Regions from separate parts of the Kitasatospora sp. NPDC059646 genome, predicted to be linked through region 2. Evidence: predicted binding sites of a transcription regulator. Region 2 holds the regulator's gene; each other region holds the start of a gene.
What was found. Region 2 encodes HrcA, which represses chaperone genes, less so after heat shock. Its sites were predicted from a motif close to TTNGCACTCNGNNNNNCNGAGTGCNAA; they were not measured.
Positions count from the first base shown of each region.

Region 1: the regulator HrcA is predicted to act here: its motif matches at 1,547-1,573, upstream of groL (chaperonin GroEL).
Region 3: the regulator HrcA is predicted to act here: its motif matches at 1,344-1,370, upstream of groES (co-chaperone GroES).

Region 1 is NZ_JBHWDS010000018.1:16,044-18,243, reverse strand. Features, by position in the region: gene groL (chaperonin GroEL) at 1-1,391, opposite strand, end outside; gene ACFV1L_RS15260 (cold-shock protein) at 1,712-1,918, opposite strand.
Region 2 is NZ_JBHWDS010000028.1:65,378-67,577, reverse strand. Features, by position in the region: gene dnaJ (molecular chaperone DnaJ) at 1-676, opposite strand, end outside; gene hrcA (heat-inducible transcriptional repressor HrcA) at 745-1,818, opposite strand; gene htpX (zinc metalloprotease HtpX) at 2,111-2,200, shown strand, end outside.
Region 3 is NZ_JBHWDS010000002.1:131,366-133,565, forward strand. Features, by position in the region: gene groL (chaperonin GroEL) at 1-794, opposite strand, end outside; gene groES (co-chaperone GroES) at 895-1,200, opposite strand; gene ACFV1L_RS01860 (methyltransferase domain-containing protein) at 1,506-2,200, shown strand, end outside.

The DNA.
Region 1 (2,200 bases), on a different contig from region 2:
TCGACCACGACGCCGCCCTCGAGGCCGGCGTTGGTGGCGATCTGCTTGATCGGGGCCTCGAGCGCCACGCGGACGATGTTGGCACCGGTGGCCTCGTCGCCGTCCAGCTCCAGCTTCTCGAACGCGACACCGGCCTGCAGCAGGGCGACGCCACCACCGGCGACGATGCCCTCCTCGACGGCGGCCTTGGCGTTGCGCACCGCGTCCTCGATGCGGTGCTTGCGCTCCTTGAGCTCGACCTCGGTGGCCGCGCCGGCCTTGATGACGGCCACGCCGCCGGCCAGCTTGGCGAGGCGCTCCTGGAGCTTCTCGCGGTCGTAGTCCGAGTCGGAGTTCTCGATCTCGGCGCGGATCTGGTTGACGCGACCGGCGACCTGGTCGCTGTCGCCGCCGCCGTCGACGATGGTGGTCTCGTCCTTGGTGATGACGACCTTGCGGGCGGTGCCCAGCAGGTCCAGGCCGGCGTTCTCGAGCTTGAGGCCGACCTCCTCGGAGATCACGGTGCCGCCGGTCAGGATGGCGATGTCGCCCAGCATGGCCTTGCGGCGGTCGCCGAAGCCCGGGGCCTTGACGGCGACGGACTTGAAGGTGCCGCGGATCTTGTTCACGACCAGGGTCGACAGGGCCTCGCCCTCGACGTCCTCGGCGATGATGACGAGCGGCTTGCCGCTCTGCATGACCTTCTCCAGCAGCGGGAGGAGGTCCTTGACCGAGGAGATCTTGGAGTTGGCGATGAGGATGTACGGGTCCTCGAAGCTCGCCTCCATGCGCTCCAGGTCGGTGGCGAAGTAGGCGGAGATGTAGCCCTTGTCGAAGCGCATGCCCTCGGTGAGCTCGAGCTCCAGGCCGAAGGTGTTGCTCTCCTCGACGGTGATGACGCCTTCCTTGCCGACCTTGTCCATGGCCTCGGCGATGAGCTCGCCGATCTGGGTGTCGGCGGCCGAGATGGAGGCGGTGGAGGCGATCTGCTCCTTGGTCTCCACGTCCTTGGCCTGGGCCAGCAGCTGGTCGGAGACGGCGGCGACGGCCTTCTCGATGCCGCGCTTCAGGGCCATCGGGTTGGCGCCGGCGGCGACGTTGCGCAGGCCCTCGCGGACGAGCGCCTGGGCGAGCACGGTGGCGGTGGTGGTGCCGTCACCCGCGACGTCGTCGGTCTTCTTGGCGACCTCCTTGACGAGCTCGGCGCCGATCTTCTCGTACGGGTCCTCGAGCTCGATCTCCTTGGCGATGGAGACACCGTCGTTGGTGATCGTGGGGGCGCCCCACTTCTTCTCCAGGACGACGTTGCGACCCTTGGGGCCGAGCGTCACCTTCACGGCGTCGGCAAGCTGGTTCATGCCACGCTCAAGGCCGCGGCGGGCTTCCTCGTCAAAGGCGATGATCTTGGCCATCAGAAGTGGTCCTCCGGGACACGGTCGACTGCTCGGACCAAGGGGTGCCCGCGACGGACGGCCCAGGAGAGCGGGGGTCCTGTCCCCTACCGCTTCCGGGGCCTCACCGGCCCGGTCCGTTGTCACTCTCACGCTGTGAGTGCTAACGCCAATGATTAGCACTCAGGGGTGCCGAGTGCAAGCCCATTCGGCACGCTCCGGCGACCCTTCCGGGAAACCCGCAGGCCGGGCCGGAGAACGCCGACAGGCCCGCCCCGGACGCGTCGCGCCGGGGACGGACCTGCCGTCTGTATCTGCGTGTGTGCGGTCTACCGGAGCCGTCAGGCGCCGGCGGCCCGGACCATGTCGGCCTGCGGACCCTTCTGACCCTGCGAGATCTCGAACTCGACCCGCTGGCCCTCTTCCAGGGTGCGGTAGCCGTCCATCTGGATCGCGCTGTAGTGGACGAACACGTCCGCTCCACCGTCGACCGCGATGAAGCCGTAGCCCTTCTCGGCGTTGAACCACTTGACGGTGCCCTGAGCCATTCCGAACTCCCCTTGTGCTGTGCTGGCCCTTCAGAGATCCGCGGGACGCGGACCCGGAGGTCTGGAAGGCCGGCCTGTGGGGACTCCCCCCCGTACGGCGCAGCCTCTGTCGCGGCTGAATGTATCCGGATATGCGCCCTCTGCAACAGGCCCCAATTTCACGGAAAGGCCGGGCCCCGCAGGGGATATGACGGGGCGAAAGGTATGGGGCGCGACAATTGCCACCGGACATAACGGACGTATCACCGCAAATTGCCGGAAGAATTCTGACGGCGGCCTGAC
Region 2 (2,200 bases):
TGTCGACACCGGCGGGAATCTTCACGGTCAGGGTGCGGCGGGCCCGGACCCGGCCGTCGCCCGCGCACTCCGGGCACGGGGTCGGGACGACGGTGCCGAAGCCCTGGCACTGCGGGCAGGGGCGGGAGGTCATGACCTGACCCAGGAAGGACCGGGTGACCTGGGAGACCTCGCCCTTGCCGCGGCACATGTCACAGGTCTGCGCCGAGGTGCCGGGCGCGGCGCCCTCGCCGCTGCAGGTGGTGCAGGTGACGGCGGTGTCGACCTGGAGTTCCTTGGTGGTGCCGAACGCGGCCTCCTCCAGGGTGATCTCCAGCCGGATCATCGCGTCCTGGCCGCGGCGGGTGCGCGAACGCGGGCCGCGCTGGCCGGTCGCGGCGCCGAAGAAGGCGTCCATGATGTCGGAGAAGCCGAACCCGGCCGCACCGGCGCCGAAGCCGCCCGCACCGCCGCCGTTCGGCGACAGCGGGTCGCCGCCGAGGTCGTAGACCTGGCGCTTCTGCGGATCGGAGAGCACCTCGTAGGCGGCGTTGATCTCCTTGAACCGCTCCTGCGTCTTCGGGTCCGGGTTGACGTCCGGGTGCAGTTCACGGGCGAGGCGCCGAAACGCCTTCTTGATCTCGTCCTGCCCCGCGTCGCGTCGGACGCCGAGTACCGCGTAGTAGTCCGTGGCCACCAAATGCTCCGGTTTGTTCCGCCTCTAGAAGTGCTTGCGAGGGCTGCGTGAGGTTTCACGCAGCCTTGCTATGACTCGGCCAGGATCTGGCCGACGTACCGTGCCACCGCTCGCACCGCCCCCATTGTGCCCGGGTAATCCATCCGGGTCGGACCGATCACACCCAGCTTTGCCACGCTCTGGTCGCCCGAACCGTAACCGACGGAGACCACCGACGTGGAATTCAGGCCCTCGTAGGCGATCTCGTGACCGATCCGGACCGTCATCGCCGAGTCCGCGGTCTCACCCAGCAGGCGCAGCAGCACCACCTGCTCCTCCAGTGCCTCCAGCACCGGACGGATGGTCAGCGGGAAGTCGTGACCGAAGCGGGTCAGGTTGGCGGTTCCCGCCAGCATGATCCGCTCCTCGTTCTGTTCGGCGAGGGTTTCGAACAGCACCGTCAGCACGGTGCTGACGGTGGACCGGTCGCCCGGCTCGAAACCGGACGGCAGGTCCTCCAGGACCGTCGGCACCTCGGGCAGCCGGCAGCCGCCCGCCATGCCGTTCAGCTTGGCCCGCAGGTCCGCCAGCAGGGCTTCGCCGACCGGGCCGGGGCAGTCCACCATCCGCTGCTCGACCCGGCCGGTGTTGGTGATCAGCACCAGCATCAGCTTGGTCGGGGTGAGCGACACCAGTTCGATGTGCCGCACCGTGGAACGGCTCAGCGACGGGTACTGGACCACCGCGACCTGCCGGGTCAGCTGCGCCAGCAGCCGCACCGTGCGCGCCACCACGTCGTCCAGGTCGACCGCGCCCTCCAGGAAGTGCCGGATCGCCCGGCGCTCCGGAGCCGTCATCGGCTTCACCTCGGCGAGCCGGTCGACGAACAGCCGGTAGCCCTTGTCGGTCGGGATCCGGCCGGCACTGGTGTGCGGCTGGTGGATGAACCCGTCCTCCTCCAGCGCGGCCATGTCGTTGCGCACCGTGGCCGGGGAGACGCCCAGGTTGTGGCGCTCCACCAGGGCCTTGGAGCCGACCGGCTCCTCGGTGCCCACGTAGTCCTGCACGATCGCGCGGAGCACCGCAAGCCGCCGCTCGTCCAACGGACGCACGGACTGGCGCGAATCGATCAGACGCCCGTCGGGCTTGCCGTCGTCCGGCATGGGGCACGCACCTCCGTCGTCGTCCGTTGAACCGGTGGTCGGTCCACTCTGGCACTCAACTGGGCAGAGTGCCAGAACCGTACCTGCCAGTGTACGGCCCGGGCCTGACGGCAGGAACGGTCCTCCCACGTGATCCTCGACCGATTGCCTCCCCGGTCGGCGGGCCGCCGCCGACACGCCCGCATTCCCACCGAACGACCGCATTCCCACCGAATTCCCACCGTTTCGGATGGTGCCCGCGGGCCCCGCCGGTGGCAGCATCGAAGGCGAGCGAGGCGAAGGAGGAGCAGCGATGTCGGCATCACGGCAGCACTCCCGGTTCACCCCCGACCGCGGCCTGACCGGTCGGATGGTCACCACCATGTTCTTGATCGGCCTGCTC
Region 3 (2,200 bases), on a different contig from region 2:
TTGACCACCAGGGTGGACAGGGCCTCGCCGTCGACGTCCTCGGCGATGATCAGCAGCGGGCGGGAGCCGCCGGCCTGCAGGACCTTCTCCAGCAGCGGCAGGAGCTCCTGGATGCTGGAGATCTTGCCCTGGTTGATCAGGATGTACGGGTCCTCCAGGACGGCTTCCTGGCGCTCCGCGTCGGTGACGAAGTACGGCGACAGGTAGCCCTTGTCGAACTGCATGCCCTCGGTGAACTCGAGCTCGACGCCGAAGGTGTTGGACTCCTCGACGGTGATCACACCGTCCTTGCCGACCTTGTCGATCGCCTCGGCGATCAGCTCGCCGACCTGGGCGTCCTGGGCGGACAGCGAGGCGACGGCGGCGATGTCGTCCTTGCCCTCGATCTCGCGGGCGACCGACAGCAGGTGCTCGGAGACGGCGGCGACGGCCTTGTCGATGCCCTTCTTCAGGGCGGCCGGGCCGGCGCCGGCGGCGACGTTGCGCAGACCCTCGTTGACCAGGGCCTGGGCCAGCACGGTGGCGGTGGTGGTGCCGTCGCCCGCGACGTCGTTGGTCTTGGTGGCGACCTCCTTGACCAGCTGCGCGCCGAGGTTCTCGTACGGGTCGTCGAGCTCGACCTCGCGGGCGATGGTCACACCGTCGTTGGTGATGGTGGGGGCGCCGAACTTCTTGTCGATGACGACGTTGCGGCCCTTGGGGCCGATGGTCACCTTGACGGTGTCGGCCAGCTTGTTGACACCGCGCTCCAGCGAGCGGCGGGCGTCCTCGTCGAACTGCAGGGTCTTCGCCATGATCCCGTTTCCTCAGGGTGTGGACTGCGTACGTGGAGCAACAACCGCGCCCCGGGCCCCTGTCAGTGCTGACACGGATCCGGGGCGGGCTGGGGACGTCTTACTTCTCGATGATGGCGAGAACGTCGCGAGCCGAGAGGACGAGGTACTCCTCGCCCTGGTACTTCACCTCGGTGCCGCCGTACTTCGAGTACAGGACGATGTCACCGACGGCGACGTCGAGCGGCAGACGCTGGCCGTCCTCGAAGCGGCCCGGGCCGACGGCCAGGACGACGCCCTCCTGGGGCTTCTCCTTGGCGGTGTCCGGGATCACCAGGCCGGAGGCGGTGGTGGTCTCGGCGTCGAGCGGCTGGACCACGATGCGGTCCTCGAGCGGCTTGATGGCAACCTTGCTGCTGGTGGTCACGTCCGAGCTCCCCTTCGGAGATTACGGGGTTGTCTAACAGGTAGGTGGGCGAGGGTGCGCGGCTGCCGTCGCGGGGGTCAGGCACGCATCTCCGCGTTAGCACTCCCCCTGGGGGGAGTGCCAGGAACGACCTTAGGACGCCGTTAGCACTCAGTCAACCAGAGTGCCAACGTCGTCGTGTCGGAGTTCGGCCCGGGCGGTCTCCGGCCCCCCGCTCGAACGCCCGTTCCCGTCGCGGGCCGGCGCCCGGGCGGCGGTCGCCTTCCCGGTGACCGGCCGGTGGGCGGGGCGGGGACAATGGGCCGGTGGAGATCGAGTCGTTCCGGGCGCTGCTGACCGAGCAGGGGCAGGCGCTGCTGGCCGAGTTGCGGGGTTTCACCGCGGACCAGGAGCTCGCGCTGGCGACCCGGCTGCGGCGGGACTACCCGGCCGAGCTGGTGCGCGCGGCGTTCGAGCAGGCGCGGCTGCGGCAGCGCGCCGAGGCGAAGTTCGGGGCGGACGCCGCCTCGATGTACTTCACCCAGCACGGCGTGGAGCAGGCGACCCGGCGCAGCGTGGCCGAGTGGCGGGCGGGGCGGTTCGCGGCGCTCGGGGTGGAGCGGCTGGCGGACCTGTGCTGCGGGATCGGCGGCGACGCGGTCGCGCTGGCCCGGGCCGGGATCTCGGTGCTGGCGGTGGACCGGGACGAGCTGACCTGCGAGGTCGCGCGGGCGAACGCGGCGGCGCTGGGCGTGTCGGAGCTGGTGGAGGTGCGCTGCGCCGACGTCGCGGACGTCGACACGGACGGTTTCGACGCGGTGTTCACCGATCCGGCGCGGCGCACCTCGCGGGGCCGGGTGTTCGATCCGGAGGCGTACTCGCCGCCGCTGTCCTGGGCGGTGGAGGCGGCCCGGCGGACGCCGTTCGGGGCGTTGAAGGTGGCGCCGGGGATCCCGCACGAGCTGGTGCCGGAGGGCGCCGAGGCGGAGTGGGTGTCCGACCGGGGCGAGGTGAAGGAGGC